One region of the Exiguobacterium sp. LL15 genome, then DNA from elsewhere that is predicted to be linked to it. Evidence: riboswitches for the same ligand, from Rfam matches in the RefSeq annotation. Region 1 holds a riboswitch; each other region holds the start of a gene.
What was found. A riboswitch is a leader RNA that binds a small molecule or an ion and turns the genes downstream of it on or off. The one in region 1 is predicted to bind S-adenosylmethionine.
Positions count from the first base shown of each region.

Region 2: another riboswitch for S-adenosylmethionine. It lies ahead of msrA (peptide-methionine (S)-S-oxide reductase MsrA); the one in region 1 lies ahead of NOM72_RS13865 (LLM class flavin-dependent oxidoreductase).
Region 3: another riboswitch for S-adenosylmethionine. It lies ahead of NOM72_RS02215 (methionine ABC transporter ATP-binding protein); the one in region 1 lies ahead of NOM72_RS13865 (LLM class flavin-dependent oxidoreductase).

Region 1 is NZ_JANFNX010000003.1:161,585-169,198, forward strand. Features, by position in the region: gene NOM72_RS13855 (SRPBCC family protein) at 1-137, opposite strand, end outside; gene NOM72_RS13860 (ATP-grasp domain-containing protein) at 214-1,161, opposite strand; gene NOM72_RS13865 (LLM class flavin-dependent oxidoreductase) at 1,158-2,216, opposite strand; SAM riboswitch class I at 2,291-2,393, opposite strand; gene NOM72_RS13870 (DUF975 family protein) at 2,507-3,145, opposite strand; gene NOM72_RS13875 (DUF2325 domain-containing protein) at 3,209-4,474, opposite strand; gene NOM72_RS13880 (DUF817 domain-containing protein) at 4,562-5,347, opposite strand; gene NOM72_RS13885 (YczE/YyaS/YitT family protein) at 5,452-6,165, shown strand; gene NOM72_RS13890 (MarR family winged helix-turn-helix transcriptional regulator) at 6,321-6,776, shown strand; gene NOM72_RS13895 (nitroreductase family protein) at 6,778-7,413, shown strand; gene NOM72_RS13900 (nitroreductase family protein) at 7,466-7,614, shown strand, end outside.
Region 2 is NZ_JANFNX010000002.1:280,309-287,922, reverse strand. Features, by position in the region: gene NOM72_RS12820 (general stress protein) at 1-520, opposite strand, end outside; gene NOM72_RS12815 (DMT family transporter) at 649-966, opposite strand; gene NOM72_RS12810 (DMT family transporter) at 963-1,292, opposite strand; gene NOM72_RS12805 (GNAT family N-acetyltransferase) at 1,562-2,116, shown strand; gene NOM72_RS12800 (SH3 domain-containing C40 family peptidase) at 2,258-4,612, shown strand; gene NOM72_RS12795 (putative quinol monooxygenase) at 4,668-4,961, opposite strand; gene NOM72_RS12790 (M20 metallopeptidase family protein) at 5,039-6,217, shown strand; SAM riboswitch class I at 6,280-6,383, shown strand; gene msrA (peptide-methionine (S)-S-oxide reductase MsrA) at 6,479-7,009, shown strand; gene NOM72_RS12780 (winged helix-turn-helix domain-containing protein) at 7,241-7,614, shown strand, end outside.
Region 3 is NZ_JANFNX010000001.1:457,996-465,609, forward strand. Features, by position in the region: gene NOM72_RS02205 (PLP-dependent cysteine synthase family protein) at 1-381, shown strand, start outside; gene NOM72_RS02210 (bifunctional cystathionine gamma-lyase/homocysteine desulfhydrase) at 374-1,540, shown strand; SAM riboswitch class I at 1,598-1,702, shown strand; gene NOM72_RS02215 (methionine ABC transporter ATP-binding protein) at 1,781-2,803, shown strand; gene NOM72_RS02220 (methionine ABC transporter permease) at 2,800-3,465, shown strand; gene NOM72_RS02225 (MetQ/NlpA family ABC transporter substrate-binding protein) at 3,498-4,331, shown strand; gene NOM72_RS02230 (MDR family MFS transporter) at 4,411-5,661, shown strand; gene sufC (Fe-S cluster assembly ATPase SufC) at 5,795-6,580, shown strand; gene sufD (Fe-S cluster assembly protein SufD) at 6,599-7,614, shown strand, end outside.

The sequences.
Region 1 (7,614 bases):
ACGACACCCGGTTTTCGTTCAATCACCTCGTGCTGGACGACGTTTGGAATCAAACGCTGCAATCGCGTGTGATCAAACAAGTGCCATGCTTCCTCAATCGGAATATCGAGCTGTCGTTCTTCTCTCCACGTAATCATAGATCCGCCCCCTTTTCTATAGAAATACCCTGTCATCCGGTCTTGTAACGTCCGGTGACAGGGCGAGAGCAGATTCTTATTTTACTGTGCTTGTTTCAAGGGCTGCACCGAGGAACTTCGCTAGTTCGAGCATACCGTAGCGTCCTGCAGCTGCCTCGGCATCCGAATTATAGTTCGTATTCGTATTGACGTCATACGTATAGATCGTACCTGACGCATCCTTAATGAACTCGATGCCTGCGACCGCGATTTGGTTCGCTTGAAGGAACGCTTCATACTTTTGGATGATCGGGTCATCGAAGCCTTCAACGATTTGGAACTTCATCGGTGTTTGCGGTGCTTCTTCACCGACTGGGCAGAACAAGTCGTCGATTACACATGCATCCGCTGGGCAAAGCTCAAAACCTTCTGATGTATCGACTCGAACCGCGTAGACGAACTTTCCACCTACGAACTCACAACGTGTGATGTACGGTTCTGGTGCTTGAATATACTCTTGAATCAACGTGATGCCATCGACTGGTTCGTCGAATGTCGGACCGTCGAGATAAGCTTCAAGTGCTTCAATCGAGTGGAACAGCTGGACGCCGAGACCTTTCCCAGCCCGGTTATGTTTCGTGATGAATGACGAAACGCCAATTTCTTTTGCTGCTTGTACGATTTGATCGCGTCCGACGGCAGCCGTCGTCTTCGGTACACGAATCCCAGCCTTACGCAACGCCGTGTATTGATTGACTTTGCTGACTTCTAAACGAAGCGCACGCGTTCCATTAAAGACAGTCCGGTCATGCTCTTCTAACCAAGCGAGGATCCCTTCCGTCAACTCCGGCGCGTAACGGTGCCCCCGCGTATGCGAAGAGGCACTCATCCGGCTGTAAAAGACGCCTTCTGGCGGCAGTTCATCCAGCGGAACGATCCCTTCATTCAAGTGCCACTGTTCATACGGTAACTCGAGTTCTTCGAGACGTTTGATGAGATGGTCCGTCCATTCTTGATTTTCGTGGAGAATATGAATTTTTGTCATGATTGTTGACCTACCTTTCGTTTCGCTTCGACCAGTGGCATTACGTCACGAGCAAAGCGTTCCATTTCTTCGAGTTGTGGTGAGAATTGTAATAAGAGTAACGTGACACCGACGGCTTCGAATGCTAGAATCCGTTCAGCGATTTGTTCTGGTGTTCCGATTAAATTCGGACGTAGACCACGGTTCGAGACGGAATAATCGTTTCGTTCGACCTGTTGCTCCAGTTGCGATTTACTGATGAAATCCTGATAACCGGCATAACCGGCGCTGTCTTCCTTAACGTCCGTGATGCGTTGCCATTCAAGAAGTGCTTCTTCTTCCGTATCCCGACAAATGATGTAGGCCGCAAGACCGAAGCTCTCGAGCGGCGTTTGTCCCGTCGCTTCCCGGCGTACTTTCATATCGTCGATTTTATGGGCTACTTCTTCAACCGTGCCCCCGTGCATGACATAAGCGTCACAGTGTTCGACGATCGTTCGCTTTCCAGCTTCACTCTCTCCACCAGCGTAGAGCTTGATCCCCGGACGCTGGACTGGCTTCGGATGGAGTTCTGCTTGCTCGATCGTGTAGTGATGACCGGAGAAGCTATACGGTGACGCATCTGCCCATAGTCCTTTCATAACCGTGACGAACTCTTCCGTCCGAGCATAACGTTCATCGTGCGCTGTGAAGATACCGTTGTATTGTTTCGCTTCCTCTGCCCACCACGCTGAGACGACGTTGAGCGTAAAGCGTCCACCACTCAACTGATCGATGTTTGCCGCCATCTTCGCCGTCGTCGCTGGATTATGGAACCCGGGACGAACCGCTGTCATGATCTCAAGGCGTTCTGTCGTTGCAGCAATCGCTGCTGCCGTCGTCCATGCCTCAAGACTCGGTTCCTTGATGCCTTTGATATCATTCAAGTTCAATTCCGCAATCAACGTCGTCGAGAAGCCGATCCGTTCTGCTGTTTGTGCGACTTGTTTCGCATAATCGAAGGTCGGTGGCATCTGTTCATCCTCGACATTACGTAACCATCCCCCAAAAATCGGTAACCAAAAACCATACTCCACTCCATCGTCCCCCTTATCATAAAAAAACGCTCTTTTCGAAGTTCGAAAAGAGCGACGGTATCTTGTCCTGTCCGCTCTTATCTTCGGAAGGTATCCCTTCCTGGAAGTAGCACCTTCCGCCACGGCGGGGTTGCTGAAGTGTCTTCGGGCCAGTCCCTCGACTTCTCTAGATAAGATGTGTTGCATTCATCGTACAAAATTCACTGAACTAAAGCAACTATTAAACCGTCTTTTCCCATCGGAATTATTTCACACATAAAAAAATCCCGACGTAGTGTCGGGATCCGGTATTAATATGGTGCGACGAAATCTGATGTTGGCTCTGGCGTTTGTTCACCACGAACACGATCATAAAATTTTGCAAAGGTAACACTGAAATATGGTGTAATCCACAAGAATGCTAGGCCGAGGGTAACGATCCCTAAAAGAGCCCAACCAATAAACGACAGTAGAAGAAGGAATGCTTCCATTTTATGCCCGTCCATCATTTTTCGGGAGCGTGTAATGGCCTCTAAGATACCAATCGATGGTTCATCTCGCAAAATATAGAACGTTAGCATGTAAGAAAATGATTTAATGATTCCCGGTACGACTAATAGCAGTAACCATAAGAAGATAAAAAAGAGTTGTACGATGGCTAGACCAATCACTTTGAAAAACATACCATATGGTTCAAATAAATCCGTCACTTTCGTTTCTTCTCCGCGAGCAATCGACATCGCAATCCAAGTCCAACCGACTCCGACCGGGATCAATAAAATCGATACCAACGATACGACGAGATCCATCGTATTAGCTGGTTCATCTATATCTGATCCAAATAATCCAGGCACACCTTGAATGATACTAAACAGAATAACTGTTAGGACTGCGAATCCCCAACGACCGCTGAGCGACTCCTTCGCTGCTTTTTTTAATTGAGATGACATGAGTAAGGTCCTCCTTGAAAAATAAGTTCTCACCTTACTCTACGGCTAATAACTTCTAATGTTTCACTGATTTTTCAATAATTTCCCCTCTTGTTTCTGTTTCAACCAAGCGCGCTCAAGTTGCCGCTCACACGCTGTATATAACGAACGTCGACCGTCGAGGCGTTCCATCGCGAATGGAATACCATGCTTTTTCGCCTGAGCGATGACATGTGCACTCGCTGCATGAGAGACACGGCTCGTCACGACGACGATCGCGTCCGTCTTTTTGGCGAGACAAGCAATCTTTTTCGCGGACTGTGCGTCCCCTGCTAGATGAATTAATTCGATCCCCGTCGGCGCAAAGAACTCACGATAGACAGCGGTCTGTTGTTCGTTTCCAACGATAACAAGACGCATGCCTGTGAAGCGCGTGAAATCTAACGGTGTCTTATCAACGAAATCCATCAATTGTCCCGGTACGGCTGTTGTTACGATCGGTTCAATCGTTTGCTCTTTTGGCATACGGACGCGACGCTGCGCTTTTTTAGCTTTCGGCACCGGTTGCCGTTTCATTTTTCGTGCATACCGATTTGACTTTTTTGTTGTCACAGGCGTCTTCACTACCTGTTGTTCTATCGCTGACGGACGGTTGGATGATGCGTTGACGATCGGCTCTTCATACGTGAACGGATGCTTCCAAGCAATCGTTAATGTATCCTTCCGTCCCCGCCACATGACGAGATCGACAAGTTGCCCTGCTTCTAGTCGGAAATAGCGCATGTCTTCTACCGGTACAACATAATAGAACGATCTACCCGACTCATCTTGCAGTGGACCATTCACCGTTTCCTCAATGATTCCATGTGCTTTGACGATTGCTTGTTCAAACACGACACGTTCCGGATTCTCTCTCATTCGCTCCGTCGAGACGACGGCTTCAACACGACATATCGTTTTTTGATCATCCTGACGATCGACACGGACCCGGACTTCCATGCCGTGCTCGAGATTCCAATCGCGGACGTCTCGTTCAGAAATATGACTGCCCGACCATTCTAGTAAAGTACCGCCTTTTAACCCCCGCTGAAACGTATAGGCATAACGTTGCTTGCGTACTGGCTCGAGCGGTACTTGCGGTGGCATGACGATGGTCTGCTCTAGCTCTATTGCTTCATCGATGACCAATGTTTCTTGAACGTCGCGCGGTGCATAATACGCTGACATCTTGACCCATTCATCGATTCCGTTTACTTCGTCGAGCCAGAGTTGCCAATCTTCATACCGCTCCACGGTCGCTAATTTCATCTGTACCAATTCAGTTGCTCGTTCCATCACCTGTTGCATCATCCATGACCACTTCCTTTGCGTTTTTTTCACTATAGCAACGAAAAAACGCGGAAGTAGTTCAAAAAAACAGCCTGGTTATTTTTTTGTTTAGGTACGTTGTTGAATTTCCACAGCCGGATCCTGACGCTTGTATTTTGCGACGATGACGATCAAAACCGTGATGATCACAAGCAGGAACCAAGAAGACAATTTTCCAAGATCAACGACTGCCCATCCGCCTTCTTGATGCGGATAGACCCAGCCTTTAAAGAACGTTACGATGTTCTCCGCGATCCAAATGAAAAAGGCGATCAATAAAAAGGACAGGACGAGCGGCATCCGGTAGATCGTTTGCTCGATCGTAAAATGAACCCATGACTTATAGAAGACGAGAACGACGAGGACCATCAATAGCCAGCGTGCATCGAAGATCCAGTGGTGGGTGAAGAAGTTGAGATAGACGAGACTCCCGACGCTGATCGCAAGCCAAGGTGGTGGAAATGCTATAAATCGTAAATGAAATCGCCGAAACGCCTGGCAGACATAACTCGCAACGCTTGCGTACATGAATCCTGCATACAAGGGAACACCAGCCACTTTCGTCAAAGCGTCTTCCGGATAACTCCAAGATCCGACGTTCACTTTAAACAGTTCAAGGGCTAGACCAATGACGTGAAACAATAAGATCAGTTTGAATTCTTCCATCGTTTCATAACGCGTGACGAGTAAGACGATTTGGACGAGAATACACCAAAGCAACAAAAGATCATATCGAGCAACCGGTTCAGTAGGAAGATAACTTGAAAGAGCAAGCGCCGCAAAAATCATCACGGGAAAGACGCAACAGATGGCTTCTATGTATGTAAAACGAATCAGGTGCCGGATCGCTTTCATTTTTCTCCCTCCTTTTTCTTCAGTATACGTTTCTCTTTTATCCTTCCCCTCCTACTTAGGATGTAAAAAACGGAAAATTTCGTCTTTCTTCTTCCACTTTCCTCATGATACAGTTAACAAATCAATTATTTTTAAGAAATGAGGTGCCAGACATGACGCGTCATCGTGCTTCCTGGTTGTTACGCGCTACGTTAAAGTGGGGGCTCTTCCTACTTGGTTTATTTTTACTCGCCCTTGGCTCATCGATGATGATCACAGCTGAACTCGGTGTCTCGACGTGGGATGTATTGCATCTCGGTCTCCAAAAAAAGACGCCGCTATCCGTCGGAACGATCATCTTGCTTGTCGGTCTATTACTCGTGTTCGTTAAATACGCGTTAGACCGCGTCACACCGCAAATCGGAACGCTCGTCAACGCGATTTTCGTCGGTGTCTTCATGAATCTTGTTCTTGGCTCTCATCTCTTACCGTCATTTGAGTCGATCTGGTTGAATACACTCTGGCTGATTTTCGGCATTTTCATCATTGGGATGGGCGCTGGTCTATATGTCGCTGTCGGATACGGGGCTGGTCCACGCGATGGGTTGACATTGACACTTGCAGAGCGCTTTGGAACATCAATTCGTCTGATGCGAACAATCATGGAAGTTACGGCATGCGGCATTGGCTGGTTGCTTGGGGGACCTGTTTTCTTCGGTACGATCCTCTCGATTTTCCTGATTGGACCGTTCCTGCAATTTTGGTTGTTCTATTTCCGCCGGATCATTGCAGCAATTGATGCAAAAGGACTTCCAGCATCTGAACGCCAAATTAGCTAAGTCGCCTGACTCGATATCATTCCGCGTGAATGATATCTTTTTTTTATGTCAGAAGCAGATAAGTTGCGTCATCAAAATAAACACGTTATATTCGTTTACATATCAATCTTTGATACGTCAAAGGTTTCTTCGAACGAAGGGAAGGATGTGATGGATTGAGTATTTCCTGCACCGAAAAAGGACGTTTGATCTATGCACTCGTCTCCGTCAATAAGACGATTGCTCAAAAATTCGATCTCTGTACGGATGGTTTCAGTCAGACGCGAATGGATTTGCTTGCTCAACTACAAGTCGATCAAACGATCAGTCAAAAAGAATTGCAAAAACGCGTCAATGTCGATCACGCGGCGGTGACCCGTCACCTCAAACACTTGGAATCGACAGGGATGATTGCTCGCGAGCGTTCAGCCGCTGACAATCGGGTGATTCTTGTTTCCTTAACGGAACAAGGGGCGACGCGCATTGCACGATTACGCGAACAAAAAGATGAGTTCCTCGAGAACTTACTCGAAGGATTCTCTGCTGAAGAACAACGGACGTTAGCTGAGATGATTCAACGCATCGAAGCGAACGCCGACACATTACCTAAATTAAAAGAGGAGTCGATTTAATATGGCAACGCAAACTCAAACAGACTTCATGGAAATCGTCAAAGGACGTCGCTCGATCCGTAATTACGATACAGACGTGAAGATCTCAAAAGAAGAAATGACACAGATTCTTGAAGAAGCAACACTCGCACCTTCTTCCGTCAACATGCAACCATGGCGTTTCCTCGTCATCGATAGCGAAGAAGGCAAAGCAACACTTGCACCACTCGCGAAATTCAACCAAGTCCAAGTCGAGACATCTTCTGCTGTCATCGCGGTCTTCGGTGACATGAACGCTGTTGATCAACTCGAGAACATCTACGATACAGCTGTCGCAAAAGGACTCATGCCACAAGAAGTACGCGATCGCCAAGTACCAGCGATCCAAGGGATGTACAGCAGTGTATCGGCGAACGATTTGAAAGACAGCATCTTGATCGACTCGGGTCTCGTCTCGATGCAATTGATGCTCGTCGCTCGTGCACACGGTTATGATACAAACCCAATCGGTGGTTACGAGAAAGATCAAATCGCGGAAGCATTCGGTCTTGAAAAAGATCGTTATGTACCGGTCATGTTGCTATCGATCGGTAAAGCGGTGGACGCTGGATATCCATCAGTTCGCCTACCAATCAACGACATCGCAGACTGGAAATAAGTTTTTTTACACTATAAAAAAAGAAAACACACACAAGGGAGATTGAATAATTATGACTACTCAAACAACAACGGACTTCATGGAAATCGTCAAAGGACGTCGCTCGATTCGTAACTACGACACAAACGTAAAAATTTCAAAAGAAGAAATGACACAAATCCTTGAAGAAGCAACACTTGCACCATCTTCAGTTAACATGCA
Region 2 (7,614 bases), on a different contig from region 1:
CCGTACCGGCACGGTGCAAATCAATTTCCGCATGCTCTTCCTTCGAATCTTTATCAACATCAAGCGGATTACCGGAGCCGAGCTGTGCATTGGAATTCGCATCTGATGACGTATGCGTCTCTTCGCCACTACCATAGCGAACTTTAACATCAGGATGCGTATTATCTGTATTTAAATGTGGATCGAACTGGATGTCTTGGACTTCAAGTAACAGAACGAAGCCCCCACCTTCGACTTCCGTTTTGCGTTGTTCGATTTCATTGTCTGATAGATCAAGTGACCCAAACAAATCATCGACTTCTTGATCGCGTCCTTTGTTCCCGCGAATTCGATCAATCCAAGACGGTTTCGTCGTCGCGATTTCGGCATCCATTTGGCTACGAACGAGTGCGATGTTCGACTTCTCTTTGACGATGACGTAGAAGTCTTCCTCCCGATGCCCTTGAATGTGCAATTCGTCCATTTTTGAGATCAATTCTTCTTCTGAATAGAATGTTCCGATATATTGTTTCGTTTTCATGGATGTTCTCCCCTTATCGACACGATTTGTCATGCGTGACTTCTATAAGGAGTATTTCCTCTTTTGCGTTAAAATATGCCAAAAAACATGCGTTCCATTAAAACGTCATCTGTTTGACATGTAAACGATCATTCGCCGACAAGTTTCAGACCAATCGTCGCACTTAAGACAAGACCTATACAAACCAGTCGCTTCCAGTCTTTTGATTCGTTATAGAGCACCATGCTGAGGATCGCACCGCCCGCTGCTCCGATTCCCGTCCATACCGCATACGCCGTTCCCATCGGTAAACCATTCATCGCAAGTGTCAAAAATAAGAAACTGAGTCCGAATCCTGTTCCCATCAACAGTAAATTCTTCGCATTCTTATTTTGATTGAACGTATTGATCAAGACGACACCAAACATCTCAAAGATTCCGGCAATGATTAAATAAATCCAACTCATGCTGATTTCTCCTCTCCACTGACTAACTTCAGACCGATGACGCCGACGAGTAAGACAGCGATCAATGCTAATTTCATCACGGAAGCGGCTTGATCGAATAACACGATGTCCGTCACGACCGTTCCTGCTGTTCCGAGACCGACGAAGACAGCATAGACCGTTCCGACTGGTAAATGGTTACTCGCTTTAATTAGCACGGTAAAGCTAACGATGATACAGACGATCGTTGCAGCCCACTCAAGTGGTGTTGCCGCATGTTTTAATCCAATGACCCAGCCCACTTCAAAACACGCTGCGACGATGATGCCAATCCAATACTTTGCCATAATAATTGCCTCCTAATAGGTAAATTCAAATGAAAAAGCCCGGGAGCAAGCGAGACGATTCGCTTTACTCCCGGGCTTTTATCCCTCCGTTGCATGGACAAACGTCCATGTTCCTCCCTCGGTCCAGCCGTACGGAACCCTAGAGGATACTCCCTATTCCATTCGATACAACCACCCTAGCATGCCCTTTTTCCTATGTCAAACAGGAATCTGTTCCCCATCTGTCAAATAGAATCAAAGTGACTTCATCTGAATGAGGAGGATGCTGCATGCGTTATAAAATCAATGATCAACTTCGGATTCGTCGTTTTGCACCAGAAGATGTAGAAGCGGTTCACGCCTATGCCTCACAACCCATCGTCAGTCAATTCCAGTCATGGGGACCGAATACCGAAACGGATACGAAACAATTCCTACACGATGCGCTTGAAAGTGAACTCGAGACACCAAGACGTCGTTATGTCTTTGCCGTGACGTTTCCAAGTGACGTCGTCATCGGTGCCGGTGAACTCGTCATCACAGACGTTGAGAATAAAATCGCCGAAATCGGATACGTCCTCTCGCCTGATGAATGGGGGAACGGATACGCGACGTCAATCGCCTCTTTCCTTCTCCAATTCGGTTTCGAAAAACTAGAACTACACCGAATCACGGCAACGTGTGACCCACGAAACGTCGCTTCCGAACGTGTCTTGCAAAAGGTCGGCATGACGAAGGAAGGACAGCTTCGCGAGACGGTCTATCTCGAAGACCACTGGCGTGATTCCTTGATTTACGGCATGCTCGACTGGGAATGGCAAGTGGATCACGAACAAGATAACTAACATATGACTTCAAACGGTGTGCCGAGGCATACCGTTTTTTCATGAACAACCTCCTATTTTTTTGATTTTTATCAATTTTTAAACAAGCGCATGCTACACTATTCATAATGACAAATTTTAAGAATTGGAGTGAACCTCTTGATGAAAAAATGGACTGCTCATGTTGCTGGACTTGCCGCAACGTTAATGTTGAGCTCGGTTTTACCCGCACCCGCTTTTGCTGAATCGCCACCTGTTCAACCGACAGCAGAAACACAAACAGTCACCGAGACAACCGGGACGGCTTATTTGAAAGAGGATGCTGCGTTGCTACAAACGGCTGATTCCACAACGGTCATCCAACAACTACCAGCGGGAACGACATTCAAGACACTCGGTACGGACGGTGACTTCACTCGTGTCAGTTGGCAAGAAGGTACTGCTTATGTCGCAACAAACGCGTTAACGCAAACAGCACCTGTTTTTCAAAAACAAGCAACGCTGATGTCGAAAAGTCCACTCTCATTAGTTGCTTCACCATTTGATCCCACCGTCGTGACGACACTTCCCGCTTATCAGCGAATCGATACATACGGCACCTTCGACACGTTCACGCGTCTGAAATGGAACGAGCAATACGTCTATGTATCAACGACACAACTCGAGCAACTTCCGAAATTGGTTGGGACGCGTTATGCCAAACGAGCGACTTCTCTTTTCGTTGAGCCGAAGACGACGAGCGCGAAGACTGCCGTCACTCAAAATCAAGCATTCGAAACGTTCGGGACGACGGGTACTTTTACACGTGTGGCGACTAAGACCGGTTACGCCTTCGTATTGACGACTGATTTAGCTGATACGCAGGTCGTGAGCCATCCAGAAACAGGAGTGCGTTACGTCCAACAGCAGACGACGGTCTATGCCACTGCGACTACGAAAGGAGAAGTCGTACAATCGCTTCCTGTGAATACTTCTCTTCAGACGTACGGCGTCGAGGGTTCATTTACACGAATCAAACGAAACGACGAGTATGCCTATGTATTGACGGCACATCTCGGTACGTTGAAATACTATCCAAAGACCGCACGCCTCTATGTTCAGCGCGCTACACCGATCTATAATGCACCGAATGCTTCCGGCTCCATAATCGATCAACAAAAAACAAATACTTTATTAACGATCTACGGTAAAAGTGGCGTCTACAGTCGAATTATTTTCCGCGGAGTCCATGCCTACGTTAAAACAGCTGATCTTGGTAGTGAAAAAGTATACACCGCAACCGGAACACGGTACGCCAAACGCAACTTGTCCGTCTATACGTCTGCTTCAACGAAAAGTAAAATGATGTATTCTGTCAAACGAGCTGACAAACTAACGATTTACGGCACGAGCGGTAGTTACACACGATTAAAAAAAGGGACGGTCTATGGTTACGTCAAGACGAGTGATCTCGTCACGAAAAAGCCGGATCTGTATGACGTTACCGGTCAACGTTACGTGACAGAGGACGACGTCGTCATTCGGTCACAGGCAAAACTGTCGGGTAAAAAAATCGGCACGTTGAAAAAAGGAAAATCGATCACCATCTATGGAAAAAGCGGTTATTTTACACGTGTCAAATATAACAATATCTTTGGTTTCGTCGATTCGAGTCGGATCGGACTAAATAAACCAACAGCAAAAGCGAAAAAAGGGACAACGTTTTATGTCCATCTGGACCAAACGCCACTCTTCTCTGCTGACGTCGCTTACAGTCGGCCAGCTGCCTATTTGAAAAAAGGGACAAAATTGATTGGTCTGAAATCAATTGATGATGATTTTTGGCAAGTTCGCTTAGCCAGCGGTCAAACGGGTTACGTCCTCAACCCTTATATCAGCACGAGCAAACCCGATATGAAACTGACACAAAAAGCAATCAATCGAACGAAAATCTATACCGTCAAACAGACGACATCCTTCTTTTCGAGTCCAACCAGTCCAAAAGGCAGCGGACTCGTTGAGCAAGGCAAACGTGTTTATCCGCGTCACCGGGTCGGAAACTTCTATGTCATCCAGTCAGGCTGGACACCCGTCTATCTTCCGGTCTCAGCTGTGACGATTACGTCCGATAAACGGGTCATTAAAAAGAATAACACGCGCGGTGAAAAGCTGATTCAAGCAGCCGTCCAACATATCGGTACACCTTACACATGGGGGTCGCAAAATGCCGTGAACGGTGGCTTCGATTGTTCCGGTTTGATTCACTACGCGACAAATAAGGCTGGAAAATACGGTGGTCGGACGAACGTTCGCGGCTACTGGTACGGTGCTTTCTTTACGAATCGCCGGACGAGTATCTCGAGTGGTAAACGCTCAGATATCGTATTCTTCCAGAACACCTACACGGATGGTCCATCGCATATCGGAATCATGCTCGATAGCGAACACTTCATCCATGCGGGTGGTTCACAGCTTCAAATTAATTCGATTTATGAACCGCGTTGGCAAGAGCATTTCCTCGGCTTCAAATCGATGTAATAAAAAAGACGAATCCGTCGAAATCGACGGATTCGTCTCTTCTTATCGCAACACGTCAGAATGTCATCTCGACGTATTTCGTCACTTGTCGATCCATCAAGTACAACTCAATCTGTTCACGGTAGGCTTTATAGTGATCGGATGCGATATGCGCTTCAAGTGCTTCTTCGTCCCGATACACTTCATACAGCATGAATTGATGCTCATCCTCAATCGATTGGTGCAAGGAATAACGTAAGCATCCTTCTTCTTTTTGTGCGGCATGATAGACCGTTTGTAGAATCGGGAAGACTTGATCCGCAAGTCCTGCTTTGATTGTAAGTACAGCGTTGACGACGATTTCTCCCATGTTTCATTATCCCCTTTCGTGATTACCTGTATCTGTACCCCTTTTCACGAAAAGACACACGTCAAAGGAGCTTGAAGATGCAAACTCAACTTTTTGAAGCACTTGAACAATTCGAACCGACGATGATCGCGTTACGTCGTGATTTTCATCGACATCCGGAACTCTCTTTCCAGGAAGTCCGCACACCAGAACGAATTGCTACCTTTTACGCGAAACAGGGCATTCCTTATCAAACAGCCGTCGGAGGTCGTGGTGTCGTCGCAACGATCGAAGGCAAACAACCTGGTTCGACGATTGCGGTCCGTGCAGATTTTGATGCTTTACCACTTCAAGAAGAGACGACGCTTTCCTTCCGGTCGATCCATCCCGGTGTCATGCATGCCTGTGGACACGATGGACATACGGCGATGGTGATGGCCCTTGCTGCTACGCTCTATCCGCTACGTGATCAATTGCAAGGAACGATTCGAATCATTCATCAGCATGGAGAAGAGGTCTTTCCTGGCGGAGCCATCCAAATGATCGAAGCCGGCGTCCTCGAGGGCGTCGATGCGATTTTCGCGACACATCTCGAAAATGATTTACCGGTTGGTACGATTGGGTTTCGGGAAGGACATACATTATGCGCGATCGACGAATTCGAAATCATCGTTCATGGTCAAGGTGGACATGCGCAAGCACCGCACAAAACAAAAGATGCGCTCGTCGCTGGGGCACAACTCGTCTGCAACTTACAACACCTTGTCAGTCGACGGGTCGATCCGTTCGAACCCGCTGTTCTTGCAATCGGATGCTTCCACGCAGGAACGGCGCCGAACATCGTCACGGGTGAAGCACGCATCGTCGGGGAGATCCGGACGTTCAATGAAACCCTGCGGCATCAGCTCCGACAAGAAGTCGACCTTGTCGCCAAAACGACGTGTGCCGGCATCGGTGCTACTTATTCGATCGACTTCACAACGGGTTACCCGGCACTCTGGAATCATCCGGACGAGACAAAACTCGTTCAGGAAGCTGCTTCTTTCTTACCGGAAGCATCTGTCCGGTCACTCACACCGATGATGGCGGCGGATGACTTCGCACATTATCTAACACACGTCCCGGGAAGTTACTTCTTTACCGGCTCCGGATATACGGACGGTCGCATCAATCATCCACAGCATCATCCGCAGTACGAGATCAACGAACAAGCGTTGTTGATTGGTGCGAAGACACTCGGAGCGACCGTTTTACGTGCCTTAAAACCTAAGGATTGACTTTATTTCTGTGTGAATGGTATCATCACAGCAATGATAACGAATGACATCAACTTCATATACCCTTATCAAGAGTGGACCGAGAGATCTGGATCGATGACGTCCCAGCAACCTGCGCATAGCAAGGTGCTACGACCAGCAAAGCGAAAGCTTTGGTTGATAAAAAGCGGCGACTCCTTTTGCAACCAAGCGAAGGAGTCGTTTTCGTTTTTCTCGCTGTCAGACATACAATGGGAATTTCCCACGGAGAGGAAGAGACGGATGGAAAAAGCAACATTTGCAGGTGGATGTTTTTGGTGCATGGTGACACCATTTGAAGAATTACCAGGAATCGAGGGAATCGTATCAGGTTACATGGGCGGACACGTCGATAACCCGACGTATGAACAAGTCAAAACAGGAACGACGGGACATCTCGAAGTCGTCCAAATCACGTTTGATCCGAGCCTGTTCCCGTACGAGCGTCTGCTCGAACTCTACTGGCCGCAAACGGATCCAACGGATGCAGAAGGTCAATTCCAAGATCGTGGCACGCAGTACGCACCAGCGATCTTCTACCATACGGATGCACAGCATGAAGCAGCGATCGCTTCCCGTGACGCCCTTGCTGCAAGCAATCGTTTCAAACAACCAATCGTAACGCGGATCGATGCCGCTTCTGAATTTTATCCGGCGGAAGAGTACCATCAAGACTTCCATAAGAAAAATCCAGAACACTATAAAAAAGATCGTGCTGCTTCTGGTCGCGATGCTTTCATCGAGCAGGAATGGAAAGATACGACGACGGTCTAATCACCTCGAACCACATACAGTAGCTGAGACTGATTTCAAACATCTCGTTCTTCCCCTACTTTCCAGTAGAAAGTGGAGGATGATCGAGATGTCACTGGAGTCAGTTTTTTTGTATGTAAACAAATGGTGTCTTCTTTACCAACACCCTCACATAAATTTGTAACCGTTTACAAATGAAGTCTTTTGTTTTACGGTTAATAAAAATTAACCGGTTAAAAAGGAGATTATTGCATGGAACAAAAAGCGATTCACATATTAGAGAGCTATGAACAGTTAAAAGTGATCAGTGATCCGTTACGAACAAAAATCCTCATGTTTCTCGTCGAAAAACCACATACGGTACATCAGTTAGCCCACTTGCTGACGTTATCCCGCGCAAAGATCCTCTATCATGTACGAGAACTTGAAAAGCATGACTTGATTCGCCTCGTCCGGACGGAAGAACAGGGCGGCAATCTATTGAAATACTATCAAGCGATTGCTCGAGGCTACATTCCTGCCGATCATCTACTGAACTTCGTCGAGACGAATGAAGCGACCCGGCAGTCGTATCTTGAGGTATTGGACCGAGCAAAGACACGCGTCCTCACCGCTCCAACTACTGC
Region 3 (7,614 bases), on a different contig from region 1:
GCCGGAACAGCGGACTTCTTAAAACAACGTCTCGGTACAAAAGCAGCAATCGTCGAACCGGAAGGCTCCGTCTTAAATGGTGGTCCAGCCGGTCCGCATAAGACAGAAGGTATCGGTACAGCGAAATGGCCAAGCCTCGTTCCGCGTGAACTCGTTGATGAGATTCATACGATTTCTGACCGCGATGCATTTGACGCGGTTCATACACTCGCTGCTCGCGAAGGATTACTCGTTGGTAGTTCAGCAGGTGCAGCGCTCGTTGCTGCGCTTGATATCGCAAAGCGTCACCCCGGCAGTACGATCGTCACCGTCTTCGCAGACAGTGCCGAACGCTATTTAAGCCAACAAATCTTTGAAAAGGTGGACGAAACTCATGCGTAAGAAGACAGCATTGATTCATGGAGGAACAGGTGTCGATCGGGCAACAGGAGCCGTCACACCTCCAATCTATCAAACAAGCACATACAAGCAGGATAAAATCGGTCAACTTAAGGACGGATACGAATACTCACGGACAGCGAACCCGACACGGACGAGCATCGAACGATTGATTGCGGATCTTGAAGGCGGCGCACGTGGTTTTGCGTTCGGTTCTGGGATGGCAGCGATCCATGCCGTCTTCCACTTGCTTGAGTCTGGCGACCACATCGTCATGACGGATGACGTCTACGGTGGTACGTTCCGCTTGATGCAACGCGTCTTACCGAAGTTCAACATCCAAGTGACATTCGTCGATACGACGGACCTTGCGGCAACGGAAGCAGCGATCCAAGACAACACGAAAATCGTCTACGTCGAAACACCGACGAACCCGTTGTTGAAAGTAACGGACATTGAAGCAATCGCAACGATCGCCAAACGTCACGATCTTAAACTTGTCGTCGACAACACGTTCGCGACACCTTATCATCAACAACCACTCGCACTTGGTGCAGACATCGTCTTGCACAGTGCGACGAAATACATCGGCGGACATTCGGACGTCGTCGCTGGACTTGTCGTCGTCAAAGATGATGCGCTCGGCGAAGAGCTGCACTTCATCCAAAACTCGACAGGCGGCGTGCTTGGACCGCAAGACAGCTTCTTGCTCGTCCGTGGTCTTCGTACACTCGGTATCCGAATGGATGCGATCGAAGAGACAGCACATGATCTCGTTGCGTTCCTACAAGCGCAAGACATCGTCTCGAACATCTTCTACCCAGGACTTGCATCGCATCCTGGTCACGACATCCAAGCGAAACAAGCGACTGGATTTGGTGGGATGATCAGCTTTGATGTCGGTTCAGCAGCGAACGCAGAAAAACTCGTCGAGGCGACACACTTCTTCACACTCGCTGAGAGTCTTGGTGCCGTCGAGAGTCTGATTTCGGTGCCGGCACGGATGACGCACGCGTCGATCCCAGCAGAACGTCGGGCAGAACTCGGCATCACGGACGGTCTCGTTCGGATTTCAGTTGGACTTGAGGATGCGGAAGATTTGAAAGAAGACTTAACACGTGCTTTCACGTTCCTCGAAAAAGTTTCTGAAAAAACTGTTTGACAACAAAAATAACCCCTGCTAATATTCAGAATATATTCTACAAACTTAATACCGAAACTCTTATCGAGAGTGGTGGAGGGACTGGCCCGATGAAACCCGGCAACCGCGGATCTAATCCGAAGTGGTGCTAATTCCAGCAGACAAAAGTCTGGGAGATGAGAGCAAATGGTTTTGTGTACTGAAAAGTGCGCGCGTTTGCTCTAAAACGCGCGCACTTTTTTTATTTTAGGAGGGACAGTTGTGATTCGTTTACAAGACGTAGGAAAGATTTATCGCTCAAAGCGCGGAGCGGTCGAAGCCGTTGCGAATGTCGATCTGACAATCGAGCGCGGTGAAATTTTTGGAATAATCGGTTATTCCGGAGCAGGGAAATCCACCCTGATCCGATTACTGAATATGCTCGAAGCACCAACGAGTGGTTCGATCCAAATCGATGGTGTTGAAATGACATCACTAAAACCTAAGGAATTACGAGGCGTCCGCAAGAATGTCTCGATGGTCTTCCAACACTTCAACTTACTATGGTCACGGACGGTTGAAGAGAACATCATGTTCCCACTCGAGCTCGGTGGCTTCCCGAAAGCACACCGCAAGGAACGGGTCGCGGAACTGATCCAACTCGTTGGTTTGGACGGACGCGAAAAAGCTTATCCGTCACAATTATCCGGTGGTCAAAAACAACGTGTCGGTATCGCTCGGGCACTGGCATCGAACCCAGACGTTCTCTTATGTGACGAGGCAACAAGTGCACTCGATCCGAAGACGACGGACTCAATCCTTGAGTTACTCGTCGACATCAATGAAAAACTGAAACTGACGATCGTCTTGATCACACACGAGATGCACGTCATTCAAAAAATCTGTCACCGGGTCGCCGTCATGGAAGCCGGTAAAATCGTCGAGCAAGGACCGGTCGCAGAAGTCTTCCGTCATCCGAAGCAAGCGATGACGAAGGAATTCGTCAAACAATTGACGTCGCCGTCGGAGAACGAGTTAACGTTCGCGAAACTACGCGAACGGTACCCAACCGGAAAAATCGTTCAGTTGACGTTTGTCGGATCGACAGCAGAAAGCCCGATCCTCGCGGAAGTCATGAAGGATTCGCCGGTCCTGTTCAATATCATCGGCGGAAACGTCGGTCAATCACAGGAAGGGGCACTCGGTACACTGTTCATTCAGTTGATCGGGGAAACAGAAGCAACACAAGCGGTCATCACGAAGCTTCAAGCCAGTGATGTTGAAGTGGAGGTGGATCACCGATGATTTCATTCTTTGACAATCTAGATTGGGACATGGTGTGGGAAGCTACAGGCAGTACCGTCTATATGACGGCAATCGCTGGTGTCTCGACATTCGTCCTCGGTTTGATCATTGGTTTACTATTGTATGCGACAAACGAAGAGTTATTGTTCAAGAATCGGGCGTTCTATTCAGTGTTGAGCTTGGTCGTCAACGTCTTCCGTTCGATTCCGTTCATCATCTTACTGATCTTATTGATTCCATTTACGACAGCAATCGTCGGTTCGTTCCTCGGACCAACGGCAGCATTACCGGCACTGATTTTCGGTGCTGCACCATTTTACGGTCGGATGGTTGAACTCGCGTTACGCGAAGTCGATAAAGGTGTCATCGAGGCAGCCGAATCGATGGGCGCGACGAAGTTCCAGATCATCTATAAAGTCTTAATCCCGGAAGCATTGCCTGCCATCGTTTCGGGAATCACGGTTACGCTCGTTTCACTTGTCGGTTATACGGCAATGGCCGGAGTAGTCGGCGGAGGTGGACTTGGGGACATGGCCTTCATCGAAGGATTCCAGCGTTCTCAAAACGATGTCATCGTCATTGCAACACTCTTAATCTTAGCGATCGTCTTCGTCATCCAAATCATTGGTGACTTGCTGATCCGCGCAATCGATAAACGTTAATTCGAAACTTAATCATATTGGAGGAATCATTCATGAAAACTTGGAAAAAATTCGTAGGTACTGCTGCTGTATCCGTCTTAGCTATTAGCCTTGCTGCATGTGGCGAAAAATCATCAGGATCAGGTAGCGACGACAAAACACTCGTCGTTGGTGCTTCGAACGTACCGCACGCTGAGATTCTTGAGCACGTCAAAAAAGAATACGAAGCAAAAGGTTACAAGCTTGAAATCAAGAAGTTCCAAGATTACGTACTTCCGAACAAAGCGCTCGCTTCAAAAGAAATCGATGCGAACTACTTCCAGCACGTACCGTATCTTGAGCAACAAGAGAAAGAAAACAAATCATATAAGTTCGCGAACGCAGGTGGCGTCCACGTTGAACCACTCGGTATCTACTCGAAGAAATACAAGTCACTCGATAAGTTACCAAACGGTGCAACGATCTTAACGAGCTCAAACGTCGCGGAACGCGGTCGTGTCTTGACGTTCCTTCAAAACGAAGGATTGATCAAACTCAAAGACGGTAAAACGACAGATGCACAACTCGGTGATATCGCGGAGAACCCGAAGAAACTTAAGTTCAAGACGAACATCGAAGCATCACTTCTTCCGCAAGCTTACAAAAACAATGAAGGCGACGCCGTCCTCATCAACACGAACTATGCGATCGATAACGGTCTGAACCCATTGAAAGATGCAATTGCATCAGAAGATGAGTCTTCACCATACGTCAACATCATCGTTACACGTGATGGCGATGAGAAAGACAAGCGTGTCACAGCACTTCTTGACGTTCTGCACGAAAAGAAAAACCAAGATTGGATCCTCGACAAGTACAAAGGTGCTGTCGTTCCAGTCAGCAAATAAGTTCACCGAAGCCGGCATCCTTCCTATATAATGGAAGGATGCTTTTCATTTGTCTGAAACAGGGGTTAGGGGGAATCATATGCAACGCATACGTCAACTGCATCCGTTGACACTCGGGGTCTTGTTCGGGACGTTTTTCTCGCGTCTCGGAACGTTCATCACGATGCCGTTCTTCGCCATCTACATGACGACTGTTCTAAAGTTTGATCCGGTCGATGTTGGCTGGGTGCTCAGTATTTCGGCGATCGCCAGTCTCGTCATGAGTTTCATCGGCGGTACCTTGTCGGACCGTTATGGACGTCGGGCGATGATGCTTGCCGGAACGATTGGGTTCGCGGTCGTCTTCATTGCGCTAGCACAAGTCGAGACGTTCTGGGCGTTCTTTACGCTTAGTGCCTTGAACGGTGTCTGTCGCTCGATTTTTGAACCATCCGCCCGTGCCTTGATCAGTGATACGACGGACGAAGCGAACCGATTGTTCGTCTTCAATATCCGTTACGCGATGATCAACATCGCAGCAGCGATCGGACCGGGAATCGCTTTACTGCTGAGTGCGGGAAACACGTCCGCGACGTTTTACATCACGGCGTTCGTCTATATCGTGTACGGGGTGATGATTGGTATCTTATTCAAACGTCATCCAATCACCGAGACGCATGGTGGGAAAAAGGTGTCATTCGGAGCAACGGTTCGTCTGTTGCGGACGGATATCGCTTTTACGCTGGCACTCGCTGGCATCATCTTCGGGGTTTTCGGCTACAGTCAGTTCAACTCGACCTTGCCACAGTTCTTGACGGAAACGTCACTGCTTGAAGGCGGGAAGACACTCTATGCGATTTTGATCACGATCAATGCGATCACCGTCTTGATTGTGCAGTATCCGATCATGAAGTTTGGTGTCAAGACGTCACCGCTTGTCTCGATCACGACCGGGATTGCGACTGTTGCGATCGGATTGTTCATCATGGGAAATGCGAACGCGATCTGGTTGATGATCGTCGCGATGTTCATCTTCACGTGCGGAGAAGTCATGATGTTCACGATGACCGACATCTTGACCGATCGGTTCGCCAAACCAGAATTACGGGGCAGTTATTTCGGGGCGATGGGCTTGACGTCGATCGGACAATCAATCGGTCCGATCGCCGGAGGACATTTGTTAAGTTTATATGGAGCGGACCGTCCGTTACCGATTTTCGGGATATTAGCGGGCTTGACATTATTCGGAATACCACTGCTCTTACTGTCACAACGGATTCATCGGGCTTCGACGATCGAGGAACTCGAGGAACCGGTGAAACTTTCGAATGATTCTCAACAAAACGCATGATTTTGAGAAAAATCAACGAGCGATGACGCTTGAATAATACGCGATGTTTCTTTAAGATTAGAATGATACTAAATTAGTAACGCTCGTGTTCTGAATCGTCAGTCACGAAATGAATAGATGGAGGGATTCTAACATGAAGGCTTCACACTTGAAGATTGAAGATCTACACGTCGCGATCGACGGCAAGGAAATCTTGAAAGGCGTCAACTTGGAAATCAAAGGCGGGGAAATCCACGCGGTCATGGGACCAAACGGGACAGGTAAATCAACACTCGCATCAGCATTGATGGGTCACCCATCGTACGAAGTGACATCTGGTTCAGTCACACTCGACGGCGAAGACGTCCTCGACATGGAAGTCGATGAGCGCGCACAAGCGGGTATGTTCCTCGCAATGCAGTACCCAAGCGAAATCAGTGGTGTCACGAACTCAGACTTCCTTCGTTCAGCGATCAACTCGCGTCGTGAAGAAGGCGATGAAATCTCACTCATGAAGTTCATCCGTGAGCTTGATTCACAAATGGGTCTTCTCGAGATGCCTTCAGAAATGGCACACCGTTACCTCAACGAAGGTTTCTCAGGTGGAGAAAAGAAACGTAACGAAATTCTTCAGATGATGATGCTTAAACCAGCGATCGCGATTCTTGATGAAATCGATTCAGGTCTTGATATCGATGCATTGAAAGTCGTCGCAAAAGGTGTCAACGAAATGCGTTCACCTGAATTCGGCTGCTTGATCATCACGCACTACCAACGTCTCTTGAACTATATCGAGCCAGACTTCATCCACATCATGATGGGCGGAAAAATCGTCATGTCTGGTGGTAAAGAACTCGCACACCGTCTCGAAGCAGAAGGTTATGACTGGGTTAAAAAAGAACTCGGCATCGAAGACGTCGAAATCGAAACAAAAGCGTAAGACGAGGGAGGAAGCATGATGACTGTAGAACTGAATCTTGCAGTAAATCGCGAGGCAGTGGCAGAACGTGCGACTCGCTTAGGGGAACCATCTTGGATGGTCGCAAAGCGTCAAGACGCGCTTGATCTTGCCCCAACGCTCGCATTGCCAAAAGTAGAAAAAATCAAGATTGAAGGCTGGAACTTCACAGAAGGTACGACGGAACTCGAAACCGTCACTGGTCTTTCTTCAGATATCGAAGCATTGATCGGCGAAAACCGTGATCACATGCTCGTCACGCGTAACGGACAACTCGTCCACGCGCAAAACAGTGAAGCGGCGAACGGCGTCATCTTCACGACGCTCGAAGACGCATTAAAACAACACCCAGAACTCGTCGAGAAATACTTCATGACGGAAGGTGTTCAAGTTAACGAAGATCGTCTTGCGGCATTAAACGCAGCACTTCGTAACGGCGGTACGTTCCTTTATGTACCAAAAGGCGTTAAGCTTTCTGTACCGATGCAAGCGATCTATACGCTTGAGCAATCAGGTGCAGCGCTTTACCATCACGCGATCATCGTCGCAGACGCTGACAGCGAATTGACGTATATTGAAAACTTCGTCTCTTACGGTGACGAAGCACATAACGTCAACGTCGTCACAGAAGTCTTCGTTGAAGACAACGCAAAAGTTCTCTTCGGTGGTGTCGATACGCTATCGAAAGGTGCCATCACGTATATGAACCGTCGTGGTGTCGTCAAACAAGGTGCGAAGCTTGAATGGGCACTCGGTCACATGAATGACGGTCACACGGTCACAGAAACAAAAACACACCTCGTCGGAAACGATTCGTTCTCAGATACGAAAGCCGTTACGGTCGGTCGTGGAGAGCAAAAACAAAACTTCAACGTCCGGACGGACCACTTCGGTAAAGGATCAGAAGGTTTCATCTTGATCCACGGTGTCCAAAAAGACGCAGCAACATCTATCTTCAACGGAACGTCGATGATCCATCACGGCGCTTCGAAATCAAACGGCGTTCAAACGGAACG